DNA from 4 places in the Blautia hydrogenotrophica DSM 10507 genome. Region 2 is predicted to be linked to each of the others. Evidence: riboswitches for the same ligand, from Rfam matches in the RefSeq annotation. Region 2 holds a riboswitch; each other region holds the start of a gene.
The links. A riboswitch is a leader RNA that binds a small molecule or an ion and turns the genes downstream of it on or off. The one in region 2 is predicted to bind cobalamin.
Positions count from the first base shown of each region.

Region 1: it holds a riboswitch for cobalamin, as region 2 does, so the genes downstream of both, BLHYD_RS08315 (class I SAM-dependent methyltransferase) here and BLHYD_RS09635 (carboxypeptidase regulatory-like domain-containing protein) in region 2, are expected to answer to the same signal.
Region 3: it holds a riboswitch for cobalamin, as region 2 does, so the genes downstream of both, BLHYD_RS07195 (energy-coupling factor ABC transporter permease) here and BLHYD_RS09635 (carboxypeptidase regulatory-like domain-containing protein) in region 2, are expected to answer to the same signal.
Region 4: it holds a riboswitch for cobalamin, as region 2 does, so the genes downstream of both, BLHYD_RS13375 (cysteine-rich small domain-containing protein) here and BLHYD_RS09635 (carboxypeptidase regulatory-like domain-containing protein) in region 2, are expected to answer to the same signal.

Region 1 is NZ_CP136423.1:1,784,369-1,790,253, reverse strand. It holds gene BLHYD_RS08330 (sodium-dependent transporter) at 1-617, opposite strand, end outside; gene BLHYD_RS08325 (DegV family protein) at 819-1,694, shown strand; gene BLHYD_RS08320 (fructose bisphosphate aldolase) at 1,939-2,829, opposite strand; cobalamin riboswitch at 3,033-3,219, shown strand; gene BLHYD_RS08315 (class I SAM-dependent methyltransferase) at 3,541-4,290, shown strand; gene BLHYD_RS08310 (ABC transporter ATP-binding protein) at 4,302-5,885, shown strand, end outside.
Region 2 is NZ_CP136423.1:2,072,802-2,078,686, forward strand. It holds gene BLHYD_RS09635 (carboxypeptidase regulatory-like domain-containing protein) at 1-1,512, opposite strand, end outside; cobalamin riboswitch at 1,777-1,965, opposite strand; gene BLHYD_RS09640 (PQQ-binding-like beta-propeller repeat protein) at 2,196-4,988, opposite strand; gene BLHYD_RS09645 (leucine-rich repeat protein) at 5,175-5,885, opposite strand, start outside.
Region 3 is NZ_CP136423.1:1,538,840-1,544,724, forward strand. It holds gene BLHYD_RS07180 (energy-coupling factor ABC transporter ATP-binding protein) at 1-445, opposite strand, end outside; gene cbiQ (cobalt ECF transporter T component CbiQ) at 461-1,234, opposite strand; gene BLHYD_RS07190 (energy-coupling factor ABC transporter substrate-binding protein) at 1,263-1,565, opposite strand; gene BLHYD_RS07195 (energy-coupling factor ABC transporter permease) at 1,567-2,313, opposite strand; cobalamin riboswitch at 2,485-2,658, opposite strand; gene hemA (glutamyl-tRNA reductase) at 2,898-4,127, shown strand; gene BLHYD_RS07205 (precorrin-2 dehydrogenase/sirohydrochlorin ferrochelatase family protein) at 4,117-4,584, shown strand; gene hemC (hydroxymethylbilane synthase) at 4,581-5,456, shown strand; gene cobA (uroporphyrinogen-III C-methyltransferase) at 5,457-5,885, shown strand, end outside.
Region 4 is NZ_CP136423.1:2,764,840-2,770,724, reverse strand. It holds gene BLHYD_RS13390 (N-acetylmuramoyl-L-alanine amidase family protein) at 1-573, shown strand, start outside; gene deoD (purine-nucleoside phosphorylase) at 768-1,469, shown strand; gene BLHYD_RS13380 (C40 family peptidase) at 1,705-3,060, shown strand; cobalamin riboswitch at 3,360-3,557, shown strand; gene BLHYD_RS13375 (cysteine-rich small domain-containing protein) at 3,776-4,069, shown strand; gene BLHYD_RS13370 (MBL fold metallo-hydrolase) at 4,101-4,931, shown strand; gene BLHYD_RS13365 (hypothetical protein) at 5,161-5,706, opposite strand.

The sequences.
Region 1 (5,885 bases), 290 kb from region 2:
GTGAATAAATACTTTACACCCTCGACAGCCCCTGGTAAAGTGACAGACTGAATGACAATGGCAATCAGTAGTACAAACAGACAAGGCATCAAAAATTTGCTGACTCTTTCTATTCCCTCAGAGACGCCCCGCACGATGACATAAATACACACCAACAAAAAGATAACCCCTAAGATCAGAGGTTCAATTGGTGAACTGACGAAATTCATAAAATAGTCCTGATATTGAGTAGCACCTCCTCCAAAATCCGCACCAGTTAAATAAACCCAAATATATTTTAGAACCCATCCTCCCACGACAGTGTAATATGATAAAATCACAAACAGTGTCACGATGCCGATGCATCCTGCAAAAGTCCAGCGGCGGTTTAGTTTTCGGAAAGCACCGACTGCATTTTTCTGTGTCGCCCGGCCTAGACTTAATTCAGCTAGCATAACTGGAAAGCCCACCAAAGCTACGATTAAAATGTAGCATAAGATGAAAGCTCCTCCACCGTAGGCTGCGACTTTTCCCGGAAATTTCCAAATGTTTCCCAGCCCCACAGCACTGCCGGAGGCAGCAAGTATAAAGCCAATGTTGCTAGCCCATTGGCTTCTGTTTTCTAGTTTTTCTTTCACGTCTCTATTCCCCTTTCCTGATAAATGGCAATCTTAGCCTTTATACAGTCAGTGGATTATTATATCATATTTGTGGTATTTTTTCTATAAAATACCTTGATTTTGTATAGATGGACTGTTATCATCCAATTAGGAGATTTTTTTGAAAATATTGAAAACTGACAAATATTTATTTCGACAGACGAAAAAGAAAGGTTATATATGAAAAAGACAGCAATTATGACAGACAGCAACTGTGGACTGATGCCTGTAGATGGCAGTCGGCTTGGAATCTATGTGATTCCCATGCCAGTTTTAGTGGACGACCAGACATATTATGAAGGACAGGACATCACCGTAGAGGAATTCTACAAAAAATTGTCTGAAGGTGCAAAAGTCAGTACCTCTCAGCCCTCGCCGGGTGACGTGATGGAGATGTGGAATCGGCTCCTTAAAGATTATGATGAAGTTGTCTATATCCCTATGTCTAGTGGACTGAGCAGTACCTACCAAAACGCGTCTTTGCTTGCGCAAGAAGAACCCTATGCTGGAAAAGTGTACGTGGTGAACAACCATAGAATTTCTGTCACTCAAGCACAGTCCGCTCTAGACGCAAAGCTTTTGGCTGACCAAGGTAAAAACGGTGCTTACATCAAGAGAATTTTGGAAGAGGAGTCCATGGATGCCACTATCTATATTGTCGTGGACACTCTGGAATATCTAAAAAAAGGCGGACGGATTACACCAGCGGTCTCCGCCATAGGTTCTATGTTGAATTTAAAGCCCGTATTGACAATTCAAGGAGAAAAATTAGATATGTATGTAGTTAAACGTGGAATGAAAGCTGCATTTAAAGAAATGTGTAAGGCACTGGACAAAGATATTAATACTCGCCTAGGGGAATTTTATCACTCTGGACAGTTAAAAGTCGGAATTGCCAACACAGCGATGGAAGCAGATAAGTTGGAATATTTCAAATCAGAGCTCAAAAATCATTTTCCTGACTTGGAACTAGTACACCTTCCGCTAACTATGAGTATTGGATCTCATGTGGGTCCTGGAGGACTTGGGATTGGATTAGTGAGAGCCCATGTCTAAATTTTAAAATAAAATGGGCAAGCCATATAAAAAAGAATCCTGCGAGGCAGGATTCTCTGTCTGCAGCGGGTTGCGTCAGCAACCGCATTTTCGTCTCCGCGGTGCGATCCTACGGAGTATTTGTGTTATAGGAAAGGGCTTTCACACATTAGTGTGACAAGGCTTTTCCTATAACATAAAAACAGAATGAGTCCGGTAAATACCGAACTCATTCACAGACGATAGATTTTGTCTAACTTTTTTCTTATTCAGCCATGGATGCCTCATAGATTTCATGGATTGCCTTTCCGAGAGCAGCATCAAATTCTTCCTGTGTCTGTTTTGCGTTAAGATCTGACAGGAGGGCTCTTGAGAAGCTTGCAATCAAGCCAGGATTTTCCCGTAATAATTCGTCTGCCTCGTTGCGGCTGTATCCGCCGGAGAGCGCTACAACACGCACAGTCTTTGAATCTTTCATCAGATCTGAATACAAACCTGCCACAGTCGGAATACTCACTTTAAAAATTAATTTCACAGAAGAATCCAGTGCCTTCATATGTTGCATAATTTCCTCGATCAGAATTTCCTCTGCTTCTTTTTTAGAATTACTATTGATATTTACTTCAGGTTCAAGAATCGGCACGAACCCCTTCTGAACAATCTTTAATCCTATATCGAATTGCTGATCTACGATTTCACGGATTCCTTTTTGGTTTGCATTGTGGATCACAGAACGCATTTTAGTTCCAAAGATATTTCTCCCCCTGGCCTGCTCCAAAATTTTGTCTAAATTCGGAATAGGTTTCATCAGCTGAACCTCATCTTTTTTCTCATCTAGGCCCTTATCAACTTTCAAGAAAGGAACGATTCCTTTTTTCTCCCACAGATAGTCTGCGGAGTACAGACCATCCACTTTGCTGTTCATGGTCTTTTCAAACAGAATCGCGCCCAAGATATGTTCCGAGGTAAAAGCATCGCTGGTGAGAATTCTGCTGCGCATCTGGTGAATCAGATCAAACATCTCCTCCTCAGAATGGTATTCCGTCTCCTGGATTCCATAAGCTTTTAAGGCTTTTGGAGTGCTGCCGCCGCTCTGGTCTAAAGCTGCGATAAAACCTGCTCCATTTTTCATGCGTTCTAGCTGCGCTGTGTTCATACAGTGATTCCTCCTTTTTACATAGATATTAGTTTTTGCTAACTTCTTTGTATTATACCACTTTTTATCATTTTTTTCCACTGGAAAAGCCCAAACAAAGAGAATATTTTGCTATATTTTTGGAAGTTTACGAAATGAATACCTAATTATTGTTATTTACTTGACAAATAAGGTAGAACACTTGTATATATAATATTAAACAGTTTAACATAATACAATATGGTGTTGTCCGTTCATAAATGCGGATAACTTAAAAAGGAATCTGGTAAAAGCCAGGACAGCCCCCGCTACTGTGAGAAGGACGAAACTCAAAGACCACTGGAGCCATCCGGGAAGGTGAGGAGTAGAATGAATTCGAGTCAGGAGACTTGCCATATTGCGTTGTTACAGTCATATTCGGTGGGAATTTGAATGTATGGACAGCACAGGGAAGAACGTTCGGGGGCAGATGTACGTCTGCCTCTTTTTTTGTGGAACAGAAAAGAGCTTGTTCACACTGATATGTGAAAATTCTTTTTATCGTTTAAACGTTCTGCTACGAATAAGCGTTTAAAAAAAGATATTGTCCGCTTGCGGCGGACCGCGTGTGCTGATAATTCCAGAAAAAACTCTGCAGATTCTCCATCGTTTTTGAACAACAATTGGGGGACGCAGAGTTTTTTTATTATAGCGGGATACACATACAGAAAGGTGTCAAGAAAGGAGAATGAAATGGAACTGAATGAAAAAATCAAGGATTACTGGGAAGGAGAAGCTGATGTCTACAGCCGCGGAATCCAAGAAGAATTGAATGGACCTGCCAGACAGGCATGGAAAGAGCTAATCGGTGAATATTTGCCAGCAGAGAGAAATTTGAAAATATTGGACGTGGGAACAGGCCCTGGATTTTTTCCAATTATTCTAGGCGAAGAAGGCCATCAGGTCATTGGAATTGATATTACAGAGAATATGATCGCCTGCGCCAAAGAAAATGTCAAGCAATGGGGCCAGCAAGCACAACTTCTGACAATGGACTGCCAAAATTTAAAATTCGAAGACGAAAGCTTTGACGCAATCCTCTGTCGCAATATCACATGGACTTTAGACGACCCTAAGAGAGCATACAGGGAATGGTTTCGGGTACTAAAACCAGGCGGCAGTTTGCTGGTATTTGACGCCTGCTGGTATCTTCATCTTTTTGATGAGAGTCTGGGACAAAAATATAAAGAAAGAGAAGAACAGATTCGAAGAAAATACGGAAGAGGTATCCACGCTCACGCAGATGAAGAAAAAGGTAGAGTGCTGAGTAAAAGATTATATCTAAGCGACAAGCTCCGTCCCCAGTGGGATTTAGATTGCCTGCTCAAATTGGGTTTCTCCAAAGTGTTTGCCCAAAGGGACATCACAGATCGTGTGTGGGACGAATTGGGACGTGAATTAAACGGTTTGACTCCGGAATTTCTTGTGGGTGCACAGAAGTAAAGGAGTCTGCTATGGGAAAATACATACGTCTGATTACCTTTCTAGGTAAAGCTAAAAAAGAGACAGCGGTAAAGACCACAATCAGTCTTGCCGTCGTGGCGCTTAGCTTTACTCAGGCATTTTTTTTGGCCCAAGGAGTGAGCGCGGTGTTTGCCCAGGAAGAACTACAGACAGTCTTTACCTGGTTTCTTCTGTGTCTTGCAGCACTTTTGGCAAGGGCTTGGATTCTTCGCTTTCAGGAAGGATATACCAAGAAGATGGCAGCAAAAGTCAAAAGCGTTATTCGGGATGTCATGTTGGAAAAGTTGATGGAATTAGGTCCGTCCTACCGCAATGAGAGGCGAAGCGGAAATCTTCAGTCTCTGATTACGGATGGAGTGGAGTCCTTTGAGGCTTTTTTGACACAGTATCTTCCTCAGATTTTGGTTGTTCTGGCGACGACGGTTTTTTCCACAGTTTACCTCTGGTCTTTAGATCCTGCCGTAGGACTGCTGGTTTTGGTTTTGACAATCCTGTCCATTGTAATTCCACATCTTTTTATGCCCGCTGTCTCACGGGTGATGATTGAATACTGGCAAGAATATGCTCAGCTAAATTCCCAATACATTGATGACATGCAGGGAATGAGTACATTAAAATCTCTGGGTGCAAGTCAAAGAGAGGGAAAAAGACTGTCAAAAAGTGCATGGAAGTTCGCAGCAAATTCCATGAAGAATCTGGGAATCTCCTTGTCAGACTCGTCAGTGATTGTCGCCTGTACGACCATTGGCACTGCCGCTAGCGTAGCGTTAGCGGCAGTTCATATGGCACAGGGAAATATCAATTACCAGTCTTTGCTGATTATTTTGTTTCTGTCTGGAGAGTGTATGAAGCCATTAAATGACTTAAATACTTACTGGCATGGAAGCTATCTTGGGCTTTCTGTCGCAGAAGAGCTGTTTGAAGTTCTAGACGAACCGGTTACCATCAAGGATGGAAAAACAACTTGCTGTTTTTCCGATACACTCCCAGAAATTCAATTGAAAGATCTCACCTTTCGCTATGAAAAGGAAGGGTATGATGTCCTTAAACACGTTGATATGAAGATGGAAGCGGGAAAAGTGACCGCGATTGTGGGAAAATCTGGTTCCGGAAAATCTACTATAGTCAATTTACTGCTTCGTTTTTACGATTACGATTCTGGAACGATTCTGGTTGGAGAAAAAAGTCTAAAGGAATATGCGGCCCAGTCTTTTAGGAGTCAAATCGCGGTGGTGTTTCAAGAATCCTATCTGTTCTATGGAACTGTGAGAGAAAACATTAAGATGGCTCGTCCAGACGCCTCTGACTATGCGGTGGAGCAGGCAGCCAAGACAGCAAATGCTCACGATTTTATCATGGAGCTTCCGCAAGGATATGACACTGTCGTTGGAGAGAGAGGGGCTACGCTCTCAGGGGGTGAAAGGCAGCGGATTGCAATCGCCAGGGCAATCCTAAAAGATGCTCCAATCTTGATCTTGGACGAAGCCACTTCCAGTGTAGATCTCAAAAATGAGAAGGAAATTCAAGAGGCTTTGGAGCGCTGTATGCAAGGTAGGACAACTGTGGTAATTGCA
Region 2 (5,885 bases):
ACAGCTGTCCATGGTACCTCTCATCCCATTGTAGTCGCCGCCGATGATACCTCCCACCTGCAGTTTCCCATGGATATAGCCGCTGTTAAAACAGTTCTGGATATCTTCATTCTTACCGAATCCCACAATACCCGCACAATAATTGTAGGAACGCATGGAAGAAGTGATTCCCTGATCTGATGCTGTCGAAGAATCCTGGTCCAGCTCACCGGTATTGTAGCAGTTCTCCAACAAAGGCCGACGGTCTGACCGTTCAATATCCGTCATCGCTCCTACGATACCGCCATTGTTCCAGCATGCTTGAATATATCCGTTGTTGATACAGTTTCGAACTGTACCGGAATTCAGGAATGCAGTGATACCGCCGGCATGGTAATATCCCCAAACCTCGCCGTTGTTGACGCAGCCTTCGATTAACGCCGGGTCTTCTGTACCGGCTCTGGAAGTTACGACACCTGCGATACCGCCGGCACCTTTTTCTGTATTATAGATTGCGTCCAGATCACGTACAATAATCTTTCCGCTGTTGCTGGAATCCGAAATCACGCCGAAGCTCCAGCCCGCGATACCGCCGATAAAGGTTCCCGCATCCAGGGTTCCGTTGTATGTAGCATTCTGAATGGTCCCATAGTTCAGACCGGCCACACCGCCCACATAACAGCCATAGCGGTTCGCGATATCCGTCGTGGAATCCACATGGACATCGTCCATCGTGAAATCCATCTGGGAGTCCACGCCGTCAATGACACCGTTGTTCACAGCCGCCGCACCGCCCAGGTACTGGCTCTTGGACAGTTCCATGGAACCTGCAACGGTGAAATCACGCAGAGTACCACTGTTATAGGCGAACAGGCCTTGATAGCTCTTCTCCATTCCATCCACCGTATAGGTGACGGTATGGCCCTGTCCGTCAAAGGTTCCCGCGAACGGACGCTCCTGCGTTCCGATCGGGGTCCAGGTCTCCCCGGTGAAATCCATGTCGGCATCCAGCAAGATGGTCTTCCCTGCAAAATCGTCCGCATCGATCTCTGCTCCGTATCCGTCATCTGACAGACCGTTCGCCACGATCTCTGCCAACGCGCGCATCTCTTCTTCACTGCTCAGAGTGAAAACCGTCTCATCTGCCTGATACCAGCTAAAATCGGCAACCAGGCCAGTGTCTGCCAAAACCACTGCTTCCAGGGATTTCGGCTCCAGGTTGTTTTCTTCTTCTGGTACAGTCTCTTCTTCCGGTGCAGCTTCCGGCTCGGTCTCTTCTCCCTCAGCTGCTTCCAATGCGAAAGAATCTTCCTCTTCCACATCCGTTTTCCCGGGTTCTTCGGCCTCCAGCGCCTCCCCCGGTTCCTCATTTTCCTGGATATTCTCTTCTCCCTCCTCCGAGAGAGCTTCCACATCCTCCTGCGGTTCTCCCACAGGGGCCGCCAAAAGCACAGTCTCAGGACACGCAGAAGTGGCCATAATCGCGGCCAACACCCAGGCGGCAATTCGTTTGCCGTAAGTTTTCTTCTTCATCTTAGTCCTCCTCTAAACCGCCGTCTTTCTGACGACTGTTGATTTCTGGGAAAATTTCCCGCAAACTTTTCTTTTCCCCAATCGCCTCCTCTCCTCCAAATAGACGAGACTTCCGCCCACAGACTCTGTCCGCAAACCTTCATATCCCGTAAATTTAGATAAAAAAAAGCATAATTCTTCCTCTCGCAGGTAGAATTACGCTATCTTTCTCTTAATATGAACACTCTTAAAACTGTCCTATACTCTATTCGTCATGCTTACGAATATCTTTACACAGACCCCGTTGTTGTATCCTGACTCAGGTTCTTCCTACTCAAGTACCTTCCCAGGTTCCCCTAGTGGTATCCTACTTTTTCGTCCCCCACACAGTAGAGATAGGCTGTTCTGGACTCTCACCAGATTCCTTTTAAACAGGCGTATATAGACGCCTGACCGTGGTCCTTATCTACTTTTTCAAACCAATAACTGATTACTATTTTTTTAATTATATCAAAATGGTCATACAAAAAATATTTCCAGTTAACATATTAAATATATCATATATTTTCGACATTGTAAAGTTCACATTCTGCTTACACAAAGCCTACAACAATCTCTGATTGCACAACTGATATCGCTCTGTCACCCAAACAGCTGACAGAGCGATACTCTTTTAAGATATTCAAACCGATACCATTTTCATACTATTTTACCTTCACGGTCTTCCAGTCAGAGTAAGAACCGAAGACTTTCTCTCCATTTACCGTGCGGTACGCCCGCATGGTGTAGTAGTAAGTCTGACCAGATTTCAGGCCGGTGTTGGTATACGAAGTCGTACTTCCCTTTCCGATCTGGGTCACATAGTGCCATTCCCCGTTCTCGGAAGTCTTATAGTAGATACGATATCCGCTGGCTCCGTTTACCTTATTCCATTTCAGCGCCGCCTTCTTGCTGCCCGCCATCACTTTGGAGATCACCGCTTTCTTCGGCACCGCCTTTCCTGTCTTTCCGTCTGAATAGGCGCTGAATACCTTGGTTTTGTTCACTGTCCGGTAAGCTCTCACATAGTAAGTATAGTCCTGTCCAGTAATCACTCCAGTATGTGTGTAGGAAGTCCCGGTGGTCTGGGTTGCATATTTCCACGCTGAATTTCCAGTCTTATAGTACAGACGGTAGCCGTCAGCTCCCGCTACCTCGTCCCAGGTCACTTTGATTCCATTGTAGCCCCAGGTCTGGGCTTTCCCGATGGATGGCTTCTCTAACACAGCCTTGGCTGTCAAATCAGTCACATATTTACTGTATACCGGCTCGCCCCACTTCTTGCTCGCCGCTTTCACCGTATAGTAATAAACCGTCCCAGTCACCGCTGTCTTGTCTGTATAAGATAAATCAGATAAATCCTGAACCCAGGCAATTTTTTTGAAGCTGCCACCTTTTACCTTCCTGTACACATAATAACTCTTCGCATTCTCATACGGTTCCCAGGTAAGCTTGATACTGTTATAGGATACGGCTTCTGCTTTTACCTCCGGCCGTCCTGAGACAAAAGCTTCCCTCTCTTCCTTCAGAACTTTCAGCTGTTCTTCCGCTTCCAGGAGATTCTCATAGTTTTTCACCAGACTCTTTTCCGCTTCCGTCAGCGCCTCATAAGCCTTCCGTGCATCGGCAATTTTTCCTTCACTGTCCACAGTCACAGAACCAATTTCGTCGATCTTCGCTTCGACAGCTTTCACAGCCTCCGGCTTATTCTCCTGCAGCACCACATGGAAGACATAGCTGGCGCTGTTCTCGCCGTCTGTCACCTCGATTTCTATCTGGCCTTCTTTTTCATCACCCAGCTCCATCACGTAGGTTCCGTCGCAGGCCTCCCCGTCGACCGTCGCCGACTGTCCCTGCGGACAGTCTATAGTGAATGTCAGCTGACTCGCAGCCTGGTCCGCCGTCAGAAAATATTCTTTCGTTCCGCTGTCAAACGCTTCACTCCACTGGACCTCTCCCACATCTGCCGAGACCGCAACATTCTCCAGATAAGCCCCCGCAGACTGAATCGCCATCAGGTAGCCGGAATCGTTCTTATAATAGATCGTTCCGTCGCTGTCCACACAAAGTGGGCTGATACAGAACTGACGTTTGCCGACTGGTGGTGTAAACACCGACTTCGCCTCTCCTTCTGTCTGTCCTGGCTCGTCAGACAGGCAATAGACTCCTCCCGGACCTGCGTTGTAGGTAAAATATAGATACACTCTCTGGTCAGGCACTCCATCGCCATCGTAATCCTCCTGGACATAGGCATCTGAGAGAAGGGCTGCGGCCTGGGGATACCCGGGCACTTCTGCCTCATACGCTAAGGCAATCCCCTCTTCGCTGTCCTCCAAAACGGCCATACTGTGTCCGCTTTCCGGGTCGAACTGGTTTCCCTGGCCGCAGACACCCACATAGATTCTATCGTTGTAAACTACGGGAGTCGCCGTCGCCATTCCACCCAAGTCATAGCCAATCACCTGGTCAAGCTGGCCATTTTCCAGGGAAGCCCGGTATAAATATCCGCCTTTTGTGACAAAATATACCTTTCCTTGATCGTACACAATGGAGGAGCGGATGTCTCCCTGGAAACCTTCCGCCTGGCTGACCACTTCTCCCGTCTGCGTACAGACAGAGTATAAGACCGCTCCATTCTCCTCTCCATCGTCAGAGCCAAAGATCACATAGTCATTTCCGTCGGTCCCCTCTTCCACATAGGCGCCCGCCCAATAAAATCCTCCTTTGTGGGTCACAGTCCAGACTGGTTTCTTGACTTCTATCTTTTGCTCCGGCTCCTGGTCATCTATGGACAGACAGAAATATACCCCGTCGTCAGTCTCTGAATTCCAGGTCCCTGTATAGACATATCCGTCCGCATAAGCAATGGGAGAAATGGTCTGTCCGCCGAGAGGTTCACTTACCCAGACAGACTCCAAGGTAGACGCGTTTACCGCCTGAATCTGTCCATTTCCAATCGCTGCAAAAATCAGTCCTTCTGCATACGTAAGCGGATTCAAACCATAGCCGGCATTTCCCTCTAGCGGTTCACTCTCTTGAATCACGCTGCCGTCCTCTTTGGACAGACGTAAAATCTTACTGCCCTTTTGCACATACAAATCTCCGCCCAGAATCAACGGTGGAGTAAAACTGTTGGTGTAGCCGCTAGACATCCTAGTCGCCCATTTCATCACACTGTTGTCTTCTGCCAAAGGCAGCTTCGCAGAGACAATCCCGTTATTTTCCGCGCTATTTTGGTAGCGCGTCCATTCGTTGTCTTCCAACTCTTCCGGCAGAAAACCAGCGTCTGCCTCTGTCTGAAATCCTTCCTCATAGCCAAAGCTCTCAAAGCTTTCCTCTTCCTGTGCTTCTTCTTCAAAATTTGCGTTTTCCGGTAGCATGGCTGCCGCTGCCGGAAGCGGACACGATGTGATTCCAAGCACCGCCGCCATCCATACCGCCGTTAGTCTCCTATGCATCTGACTCTCCTTTCTCTAGCAAACATGGATACTCTTAGAGAAACCGAAAAGTCTGTCCTTTGCTTCGGTTTATCTCAGAGTAGAGAAATTCCTGATATGAAGCTGCCCCATACCAGGAATTTCCTCTTTTCTTGTCATTATATTGTCTATCTACTCAGATTACAAGATGGTTTCCTCTTTCTCAGACTATTTTACCTTCACGGTCTTCCAGTCAGAGTAAGAGCCAAATACTTTCTCTCCATTCACGGTACGATATGCACGCATGGTGTAGTAGTAAGTCTGGCCGGACTTCAAGCCGGTGTTGGTGTACGAAGTCGTGCTTCCCTTTCCGATCTGAGTCACATAATGCCATTTTCCGTTCTCGGAAGTCTTGTAGTAGATACGGTAACCGCTAGCTCCATTTACCTTATTCCAGTTCAAGGATACTTTCTTACTTCCGGCAGTCGCCTTTGTGATCACCGCTTTCTTCGGAACCGCTTTTCCGGTCTTTCCTTGGGAGTACGCTCCGAATACTTTCGTCCCGTCTACGTTGCAGTACGCACGTACATAGTAAGTATAGTTCTGTCCGGTAGTCACTCTTGTATGTACATAAGAAGTATTTCCAGTCTGGGTTGCATATTTCCATCCTGAATTACCGGTCTTATAGTACAGACGATAACCATCGGCTCCTGCCACTTTATCCCAGGTCACCTTGATTCCATTGTAACCCCAGGTCTGAGTCTTGCTGATGGAAGCCTTCGCCGGAACTGCTTTCGCCATCAAATTGGTCACATACTTGCTATATATGGTGCCGCCCCATCTGTTGCTGGCTGCTTTTACCGTATAATAATACGTCGTTCCCGTCTTCGCTGTCTCATCTGTGTAATTCAGGTCAGTCACTGTGGCAATCCGTGTGAA
Region 3 (5,885 bases), 530 kb from region 2:
TTTTTTGACCGCCGCTTAGGGCATGGGTGGGTTTGTGTCTGAAAGGAGTGATTTCCAGATCTGCGATGACTTTTTCCACTTCTTTTTGTGCCTCTTCTTCTGAGATTCCCAGATTCAGAATACCAAAAGAAATTTCCTGATAGACGCTGGCTGAGAAAAGCTGGTTGTCTGGGTCTTGAAAGACAATCCCTACTTTTTGGCGCAGGTCCAACAGTCCTTTTTTAGAGTAGTCTATGGGTTTTCCATCTACAAAAAGGGTACCGCTGCTGGGGCGGTGGATACCATTGCAGCACAGAAAGAATGTGGATTTTCCTGAGCCGTTCGCTCCCATAAAGGCGACTTTTTTTCCTCGCTGAATTTCGAGGGAAAGTCCGTTCAGAGAATGGGTGTTTTCGTCATCGTAGGAGAAATACAGTTCTTGGGCTTTTAGTATAATATCTTTCATATGGGTTTGCCTTTCTTATCGCAGCCGCAAAATCACAGTGACTGCAAGTAAAAATGTTTCAAACAGTAAGATATAGAGGATTTCACGTCTTTTGGGCGGAAAATTCTCATGAAGTACGCGGATGGTTCCGTCATAACAACGGGATTCCATGGCATCGTAGAGAAGATTGGATTTTTTGATTGCCCGGATTAGGAGAGCTGAGGCCATGAAACCGAAGGATTTGCATGAGGTGATGAAATCCTTATTGCCCAGACGAGAGTTCTGGGCGGTTGTGATTGCCGAGGATATCTCCATAAGTATAAAAATAAATCGATAGATCAGAAGCATGAGTTCGATGATTAACCGAGGACAGTGCAGTTTCTGCAATACATGGATAAAATCTGTGATAGGAGTACTAAATGAAAAAAAGTACAGACAAGAGACACTTGCCAGTGCAGTCAAAATCAATTGTACTGCATATAATAAGGAAGCTTTGCTGCCGGTCAAATACCAGCTTCCAATGGAAAGAGCGAAGAGATCTGACGGTGTCTTTGAGACATTTAAGACGATGGCCACAGTACTCAGAATCAGGAAGACTAGAGGGACTGTGAGGAATTTCAGATAACGGAAAAAAGGGATTCCACCCTTGTATATGGTGAGAATCCCTGTCGTTACCAGGACAATTCCAGCAATTACAACAGAACGACTGACCACACAAAATAAAAGGGTCAGGGTTGTAAATGCAAATTTTTCTCCGGCATTGTGATATCTAAGTTTAGAGCGGTAACATAGCTGATCGATGGCAATCATAAGTACTCCTTTCGCCGGGATACAGAAATTATTCTTCTCTGAGCCATTTTTTCCGTTCTACATATCTGCCCATGACAAAAGCGATCACACCCACGCCGATACCTGTCTGAAGACAAAACAGCAGGCTTTCGACTTCTCCGGGAAGTTCATGACCGAGAGCTTTTTCAAAGATTGGTTCAAACCATGGTGTATAGCTAGAGTCGACTTCTTCGACAACAACGCTTCCCGCATCGTCAGAACCGCCGAACTCCTTATCAGGCATGGCAAACAGTGGAATAAAAGCCATGAGAATGACAACAATAATTAAAATGAGCACCGTCGATTTTTTCATATCAGTGCACCTCCTTTAAAAATCCGATGGAACGCAGCTCCGGTTTTGCATAGGTCTCCAACGCGGAGATAATCAGAACCGTCAAAATTCCTTCGATGATTGCCAAAGGTATCTGTGTTGGTGCAAATACTGTCAAAAATTTTCCCATAGCGCCTGCAATGCTAGTATCCGCGTGGTGAGCGAAAGCCATCTGGATAGCGGTTACACAGTAGGTAAACAGATCTCCCAAAGTGGCTGCTAAAAAGACGCTGACTTTTCGATTTACATTGGCTTTTTTGCAGAGAAGGAAGACTCCGTAAGAGACAAACGGGCCTGCGACAGCCATGGAAAATGTGTTTGCTCCTAAGGTAGTCAGCCCGCCGTGAGCCAGCAGGATAGCCTGGAAAAGTAAGACGATAATGCCCAGGATGCTGACAGCGGATGGTCCAAAAAGAATGGCACCTAATCCGGTTCCTGTCATGTGGGAGCAGCTCCCAGTCACAGACGGAATTTTCAGTGAAGAAATCACGAACACAAAAGCGCCGGCCATCGCTAGAAGCGGCAGTAGCCGGGAGTTAGCAGCCACTGTCTTTTTCATGGAGAAAAAGCCTGCTGCCAGGAAAGGAATACACAGGATACCCCAGGCGATACAGTAGGTGCCGGGAAGATATCCCTCCATGATATGCATGGCGCTGACTGCGGGAGTAATTCCGAAAGTCAAGGCAAAGATTGTGGATAGCAATACAATCTTTTTTTGTTTTTTGGTCATTTTTAGTTCCCCTTTCTTTAAATGAAGTAAGACAAAGGCACAGGGCTGGCATAAGAGCTGTCGTCAGTCGCTTTTGATATACAAAAAGCCTGTCTGAGCGACAGACAGGCGCAGCGGTTCCTTCTCTTTTGGCAGAAGAAACATAAGCACCAGGTCATCGTTCGTAACCATGTGCGAAGCTTGTATATGGCGGTATTCTGACTTAGGAATCTCTGCGATTTCCCCTCCTTCCCGGCGAACCAGTGGATTGTGGGGAACGCTCCTCCTTTACAGCGGCGTGACCGTAAGAGATTTGCACTCTTTTCCCATTTATCCTGTTTAAGGACCATATACAAGAAATTGCCGAAATTTATTATAGGCTTTCGATTATGAATTGTCAACTATTATACAGTGTTTTTTTAAACGTTTTACAGCTATTCACAGATGATTTTTCCTGACAGATCCAAGTTTGTGAGGGAGAATTTTTTGAAAAAAAGAAACCATAGAATTGACATTGAATGGGGTTATGATATGATAAAAAAAGCGAAATAAGATCAGAAGAAGTCTTATGAGAAAGACAAAGGAAAGTTAGGGGAAGAAGAACTATGAGTATTTCCATGATCGGAATTGATCACAGTATGGCACCTGTGGATATTCGGGCTAAATTTGCATTTACAAAGAAGGATGCCAGCAGTGCTATGGAAGAATTGCTTCAGGAGAATGAGATATCAGGCTGCATTATTTTATCAACCTGCAACCGCATGGAGGTGTGGGTCAGCACTGCCGAAGACTGGGAGGGGGATCTCTATGCCAGTCTTTGTAAGATAAAAGAAGTTCCGGCGGGACAGTACAGAGATTGTTTTACTGAAAGAAAAGACGCAGAGGCCGTGGAACATTTATTCTATTTGACCAGCGGATTAAAATCACAGATTTTAGGGGAGGATCAGATTCTGACCCAGGTAAAAGATGCCCTGTCTTTGGCGAGAGAGCATTTTACTACGGATAGTGTGCTGGAAGTGTTGTTTCGTATGGCGATCACTGCCGGGAAAAAGATTAAGACAGAAGTTGCATTTTCTAGAGGCAATCTCTCTGTGATTCATCAGGCGATTGCCTGCCTAAGAGAAAAAGGCTATGAGGTCAAGGGAAAGACCTGTATGGTTATTGGAAATGGTGAGATGGGAAAGATTACCGCTCAGACTCTGAGAGAAAACGGTGCAGATGTGACGGTGACTGTTCGCCAGTATCGCAGCGGTGTCGTGAATATACCGATGGGATGCAAGCGCATTAATTATGGAGAGAGAATGGAATATCTGCCAAAATGTGACTTGGTAGTCAGTGCTACGGCCAGCCCTAATTACACGTTGCGCCGAGAGCTGTTTGAAGGAATAGAATTGGGACATCCAGTGATTCTCATTGATCTTGCAGTACCGAGAGATGTGGAACCTGCGCTGGCGCAGCTTTCACAGGTGACTCTGTATGATATGGATAGTTTTAAGATGGAAGCAGCCTGCGAGGAGCAGCAAGAAAGTATGCAAAAAGCGGGAGCGATTGTCCATGAAATGATGGAGGAATTCTATCAGTGGCTGGATGGACGAGACGTGATTCCGCGTATTCAGGAGATCAAAGCAGAGGCAGTTCACGATTTAAATCTGAGAATTGCAAAGATTCTTAAAAATACGCCTATGGAGGATTCCGATAGGGAGCGGTTGACACAGGTAATTGACACTGCTGCGGGCAAAGTAGTCAATAAGATGATATTTGGACTGAGAGATGCCTTGGAGCAGGAGGCGTTTTTGGAGTGTGTGGCTGGACTGGAGAAATTGTATGAAGAGTAAAAGCTTTTTTCCGTTGTATGTAAATTTGGAAGGAAAATTGGCAGTAGTAGTGGGAGGCGGAAAAATTGCGACCCGTAGGGTAAAGGCCCTGAGCCAGTTTACAAGAGAGATTCGAGTGGTATCCCCTAAGGTGACTCAGGAGTTGGAAGATCTGTCTAAGGCGGGCGCAGTAGCCTGGATAAACCGAAAGTGCAGAAGATCTGATCTTTCAGATGCCTATATGGTGATTGCGGCCACAGATGACCGCAGAGTCAATGATGATATTTACCGTATTTGTAAGGAAGAGGGAATCTATGTAAATGTGGCCAGCGATAAGGAAAAGTGTGATTTCTATTTTCCTGGTATTGTGAGATATAAGGAGATGGTGATTGGTATCAATGCCAGTGGGTTGGATCATCAAAAAGCGAGAAGAGTGCGGGAAGCTATTGAGAAAGTATTGATGGAGGAAGATATATGAATACAATCAGAATTGGGAGCCGGGAGAGCAAACTCGCAGTGATTCAAAGTGAACTTGTCCAGAATTATCTGAGAGCTCAGGGTCTGGATGCACAGATTATCACAATGAAGACGACGGGAGATATTATTTTAGACAGGACCTTAGATCAGATAGGGGGAAAAGGTCTGTTTGTCAAGGAGCTGGATAGAGCTTTGCTGGATGGCAGAAGCGATCTGTCTGTACATAGCTTGAAAGATCTTCCGATGGAGGTAGCGCAGGATCTTCCGGTGGTGGCTTATTCTAAGAGGGAAGATCCCAGGGATGTGTTGATTTTGCCCCAGGGAGAGAAAGAACTGGACTTATCTAAGCCTATTGGAAGTTCCAGCCTGCGCAGATGCATTCAGCTCAAAAAATTATTCCCAGAGGCAGAGTGCAAAAGTGTTCGAGGAAATGTATTGACCAGGCTGGAAAAACTGGACTCGGGCCAGTACAGCGCTCTGGTGCTGGCAGCGGCAGGAGTGAAGCGATTGGGACTTCAGGGGAGAATCAGTCGTTATTTCACAGTAGAAGAAATGCTTCCGGCGGCAGGTCAGGGAATTCTTGCAGTTCAGGGAAAGGCAGGTCAGGATTATTCCTATCTGGGAGCGTACAATGACCGGCAGGCCCAGGCAGAGGCGCTGGCGGAGCGTGCATTTGTCCGTTGGCTAGACGGCGGCTGTTCTTCCCCGGTGGCGGCTCACGCGGTCTGCCAGGGAGAAAGGCTTCAGATGACAGGACTTTACTATCATGATCTAACGGGACAGTGGCATAAAGAACAGATCGCGGGAGAGACTTCCCAGGCCAAGATGTTGGGGGTTGAGCTGGCGAAACGGATGAAAGGGAGATATGAATAGATGGCAGTAGGAAAAGTATGGCTTGTGGGAGCAGGCCCAGGAGACATCGGACTGTTTACCCTAAAAGGAGAAAGAGTGCTAAGAGAGGCAGAGGTAGTGGTCTACGACAGTCTGGTAGGTCAAGGAGTTCTCTCGATGATACCGGAACAGGCGCGCTGCATCAATGTGGGAAAAAGAGCAGGAAATCACACGATGCCTCAGGAGCAAATCAATCAAGTGCTTCTAAAGGAGGCACAGAAAGGATTCCGAGTGGTTCGCCTAAAGGGCGGAGATCCGTTTTTATTTGGAAGGGGAGGCGAAGAACTAGAGCTTTTGAAAGCTCATCATATTCCCTATGAGGTGGTGCCAGGTGTGACTTCACCGCTGGCAGTTCCAGCTTACAATGGGATACCGGTGACCCACAGAGATTTCACTTCTTCCCTCCATATT
Region 4 (5,885 bases), 690 kb from region 2:
TATAATGATTATCGAGATTTGAGTGTGGCTACCAGAGCAAAAGGACTGGATTGTTCGGGCTTTGTAGCCTGGTCTACCTACAACGTCATGCAGACGAAGAGTGGTGTTGGGGCAGGATATGCTACCAGTGCAGACTCAGTGGCAGCGACTTACGCTGGTTTTGGATGGGGAACCAAACGGACGCAGGCGACCTTGAAAAAGAATAATTACCGTGGCCAGTTTAAGGCTGGGGATGTGGCCAGCAGTCCGGGACATGCATGGATCGTGTTAGGACAATGTGATGATGGCAGTTATGTGATCGTCCATTCTACGCCTCCATGCGTACAGATTGCGGGAACGCCTACTCCTTCAGGCAATTACAGCAGCGAGGCGATTTCACTCGCTAGGAAATATATGAAAAAATATTATTCAAGTACTGTAAATAAATTTGGACTGGGCAGTTCTACAGGTTACGCTACCTATTTCAGCGGATGTAACACGATGCGTTGGAAGAGTTCTGTACTGTCTGATCCAGATGGATATCTAAGCATGGATGCTGCCGAGATTCTAGCTGATTTGTTTGGAGAAGTATAAAGGTGGCAGACGCAGAAGAGAGTGGCAAGGGAGAAACAATGGCGTGCCGCTGCAAAAGAGTCTTTCTTTTGCAGCGGTATTTTTGTATAATGGAGACAGATACTTTCAGCGAATAAAGGCACGAAAGACATTCTTTGAGGAGTGCATGTGTTTTTGTAAGCTGGGGAGAAAGAGAGAGTCAGGAGGTAATGGAAATGGAAATGACACCGACGCCGCACAACGGAGCCAGACTGGGAGAGATAGCCAAAACTGTGCTGATGCCTGGAGATCCGCTTCGGGCAAAAGTGATAGCGGAGACTTACTTGGAAAATCCCATCTGCTTTAATACTGTAAGAAATATGTTTGGATATACAGGTACCTATCATGGTAAGGAGATCTCTGTCATGGGAAGCGGTATGGGAATGCCTTCTATTGGCATCTATTCCTATGAGCTGTTTCACTTTTATGATGTGGATAAGATCATTCGAATTGGTTCTGCCGGTGGAATTCAGGATGATCTGAGAGTGATGGATGTGGTCGTAGGTCTGGGGGCATGCACAGACTCCAATTATGCTCATCAGTATCAGCTTCCGGGAACCTTTGCGCCGATTGCCAGCTATGAGCTGGTGGAAAAGGCTGTGGACGTGGCGAGGAGACAAGGGACGCCTGTGCATGTGGGAAATATTCTTTCTAGCGATGTTTTTTACAATGAAGTGAGCAGTGAGCAGTGGAAGAAGATGGGAGTTTTATGTGTTGAAATGGAAGCGGCTGCTCTCTATATGAATGCGGCCAGAGCAGGAAAACAGGCCCTGTGTCTGTTGACAATCTCAGACCATCTGTACCGGAAGGAATCCCTAAGCGCGAAGGAAAGGCAGGAGAGCTTTCATAGTATGATGAAGATTGCATTGGAACTGTGAATATATGCTGAGAATCTGAAAACATAGTGTTAAGCTTGATAGATTTTGGCCCTTCATATCGAAACATCTCCCGGAATAATATAAAATAAACGCAACGAAATTGTTACAAAGTTTTTAAAAAAATTAATTTTAGGCTTGCATCCTTTGTAATATTGTGTTAATATGTAGGAGAAGTAAAGAAAATGTTACGGATATATTAAATATCCGTCCAGAAAATTTACGAAGGGTGTGAATTATGAAAAAAAGAATTGTGTGCTTAACATTGGCACTCTTAATAAGTGCAAGTCAGGTGATGACTGTTAGTGCATCACGAGAAGAAGAATTAAGAGAAGAAGCGGCATATACTAGCAGTCAGCTGGATGCTACATACAGTTATATTAATGATTTGGGAGCTCAGATCGAATCACTGAATGCGGAGATTGCGTCTTTGGATCAGGATTTAGTAAATACAATGGTTAATATTGAGGTTTTGAATACGGATATTTCCAATAAGGAAGCAGAGATTCAAAAGACCAGAAAGAATTTAAAGAGAGCAAAGGCTAACAAAGAGAAGCAGTACGAGGCGATGAAGCTCAGAATTCAGTATCTGTATGAGAATGGCGGAAGCAATGCCTGGTATAACCTGATGTTGGATTCTAATGATCTGTCTGAGTTATTGAACAAGGCTGAGTATACTCAGAAGATGTATAAATATGACCGTGACGCTTTAAATAAATATGTGGAGACGATCAAGGAGATCAAAACTCTGGGCGTGCAGTTGAATGGAGAGAAAGCTGAGCTGGAAGACATGAAGGCTGAGCAGGAGGCAAATCAGGCGAACCTGGAAGTACAGATTAGTGAGAAACAGAGTGCGGCTAACAATGCAAGCAATGAGATTGCTTATGCACAACAGCAGGCCAATGAATATGCAGCCTTGTTGGAAGAACAGACGGCAGAGATTCAGAGACTGGAAGCTGAGAGGATTGCCGCTGAGGAAGAGGCGAGACGTCAGGCAGAAGCGGAAGCTGCGGCTGCTGCAGCTGCTGCCGAGGAGGCAAATAATCAGGAAGAAGATACTGATGCTGAGGATGCAGACGGTGAAGAAGATTACACAGAAGAAGATGGCACTTATGAGGAGGATGGCTCTGAGGATGTGGTTACTGATGAGTATGGAAATGTCATCGATGAGGACAACACTGTGGAGGACACAGACTACAGTGAGTCAGGCAGTACAGATTCTTCTGTAAGTTATTCTGGAAGTGGTTCATCGGTAGCTGACTATGCTACACAGTTTGTGGGAAATCCTTATGTATACGGTGGAACAAGCCTTACAAATGGAGCTGACTGTTCAGGTTTTGTTCAGAGTGTGTATGCAAATTTTGGAGTGAGTCTTCCGAGAACTTCCTATGACCAGATGAACGTGGGAACAGAGGTTTCTTACTCAGAGGCACAGCCAGGAGACTTGATCTGCTACGGCGGACATGTGGCAATTTATCTTGGAGGTGGCAGGATTGTTCACGCATCCAATAGTGCTCCATATCCAGCAGGTGGTATCAAGATTAGTGACAATGCGGCTTACCGTACAATTCTTTCAGTAAGAAGAGTTATGTAATTGAGTTGAGAGTCCGCTGCAAGATAGTTCAAGGCTATTTTGCAGCGGCTTTTTACTGTGTGAGCACACAGGCGTATGCGCCGGAGTGTGAATGCCTGTTAGGATTGCGGGAGTGCGATGCACGGAGCAATCTGTAGCTTATACTTTTTGGAGGTGCTGCCGATAGGCGGCAAGAGGGCTCGTATGCTGGGTAAGCCCCTTGTCACACTATATGGTTGAACTGTTACAATATTTGTAGGAAATTCGGCAATAGCACTTGACATTGGTGTACCACAATGCTATAATACACCCTGTATAATTCCATAATGAACATATTAAGTGCCAGCCATTTATTGTGGGAATGGATGGAAAAGGGAATCAGGTGAGATGCCTGAGCGATCCGGTCACTGTATCAGAGGAGTGAAGTCTCGAGAATCCATTGTGCGCAGTGCGCATGAGAAGGAGAGACAGAGCGATGAGCCTGGAGCCAGGAAACCTGCTTAGTATGGCGAGGTGAAGCTTCCGTGTAAAGTGTAACAGCCACTTCTGAGATAATCCGCAATCTCAGATGCGTATCTGTAAGAACAGATGCTTTTTATGGAATCCGCCTGTTCATATGAATTATGCATGATTAAATGGCAGGCGATTTACTCTGGTCATTCGTTCCCTCCGCGCACTCATGAACGAACTGTCTAGCGCTGGAGTAAATCGCACCCCCCTTAAAGAGGAGTTCACAATGAAAGAGAAGAAAGAGTTTTGGGAGGACAAGGAGTTCTCTTTTTTTTGTCACAAAAATTGCGAGTACTTTCCGTGCCATGAGACAAAGGACCTTGAGAATTTTAATTGTCTGTTCTGTTATTGTCCTCTGTATGCGTTAGGAGATAAATGCGGTGGCAATTTCAGAATATTAGACGGAGGGATTAAGGATTGTTCTAAGTGCATGTTACCTCATAGGCGGGAAAATTATGGATATGTGACGGGTAAATATCATGAGATCATGGAGCTAGTGAAAAAGAATCAGAAGAAATAGTACAAAGAAGTCTGTGGAAATGGAGAAGAAAATGAAAATAACGGTTTTGATGGAAAATACAGCGGTATCAGAGAGGTATCTGTGCCGCCATGGACTTAGTTTATATATAGAGACTCAGAGGCATAAGGTTTTGTTTGATATGGGACCAGATGCCTCTTTTTTGGAAAATGCAAAGAGGCTGGGAGTGGATATCAGCCAGGTGGATGTGGCTTTTTTATCCCACGGACATTATGACCACGGAGGCGGACTGAGTGCATTTTTACAGGAGAATTCCAGAGCAGATGTTCATGTGCAGGCCGGAGTGTTTGGAAAATATTATGCCCACGATGCTCATCCTAAGAGAATCCGCTATATAGGGCTGGATTCAGCCCTGAGGGATCATTCCAGGTTGGTTGTACACAGAGGTGGCTACCGTCTGGATGAAGAATTGGAAGTGTTCTCAGGAGTGAGAGGAAGAATCTGTGCATCTCCGGCCAATGACAATCTTTACTGGGAAAAGGATGGAAAAGAAGAACTTGATACTTTCGAACATGAACAGAATCTTTTGGTACATCAGGAGGCTGGAAGAGTATTGGTCTGCGGTTGCGCTCATAACGGTATCGTAAATATTCTGAGTAAGGCAGAAGAGCTGCCAGGGGGCCCTCTGACACAGGTAATCGGCGGTCTTCATCTGAATAATATTTATGAGGAAGATGAAAAGAAACGCTGTGAATTCTACCAGAAGTTGGCATCCCATCTGATGTGCAGGCCTTGTGAGTACTATACTTGCCACTGTACGGGAGTCAAAGCCTATGAAGAGCTAAAGAAGCTGCTGGGGGAACAGATTCACTATCTGTCGGCAGGCGCTGAGAAGTCTCTGTGACTTTGTACATGGAGGGGAGCGGGTGGAAAATTAAAATTGATGAGCGTTCCCAGAGTGGAGGAGAGGAAAAAGACAAAACCAGACGAGTGTATCGTCTGGTTTTGTCTTTAACTTGTTTGAGGGGGGAGATAGAGAGTGGTTATTCATCTATCCAAGTAATACTATACAATATAAATGTGAGCAAATTATGGAAAATTCCTAAAGGTTTTGGGAAAATCATAAACAAATTCTAAATAACAGGTTTATTATAGGGATTCACTTCGGTTTGTGTACGGTACCAAAAGAGAAATTCCTCGAGATTTTGTTCTTTGACAAAACTGTTACTGTGTAAAATAGAATCTACAACCTGATAGTCAGCGTTAGAGATAGAGTCCAGGCCGCCTCTCTTGACTGGTGCAGCCAGCTTTTTTGCCATCAAGTTTAGAATAAGTTTTTGAGAGATGGAAAGCTTTTCCCGCCGAATACCGCCTCTAAGATAGAAGACAGGCAAATCCATGAGGTCGTTGTACTGGTGAAGCAAAGCGATAAAACCTGGAGTAGGGGAGAGGATTCCCACAGTGATGACGGCTTCGATGCGAAGGTATTTCTGAGCTTTTTCTAGGCCGCGTATCCTCTTGTCACAGATCCATCCCATGTAGATGACTTCTATACCGGGAGAGAAGGTTTTTTTCATTTTTCCAGCAGGGCAAGATGGAAGGTTCAGTTTCTTGGAAAGCATTTGAGCATATTTTTCCGTAAATCCCGTGTTGGATTCGTAAATAATTGCCTCTATCATTTGTACTCCTTTGCAGCTTATGTAAAATTCTGTCTATATTGTAACGGAAAGGAAAAAAGAAAGCAAGGGCGGAATCGAAAGGAGGCGTCACAATGGTTAAGAGGAAGGGATTGACAGGGAAATTTGATGTGATAAAATAGGGACAGAAAAGGAGTTAGAAATAGCTAACACATAAGAAG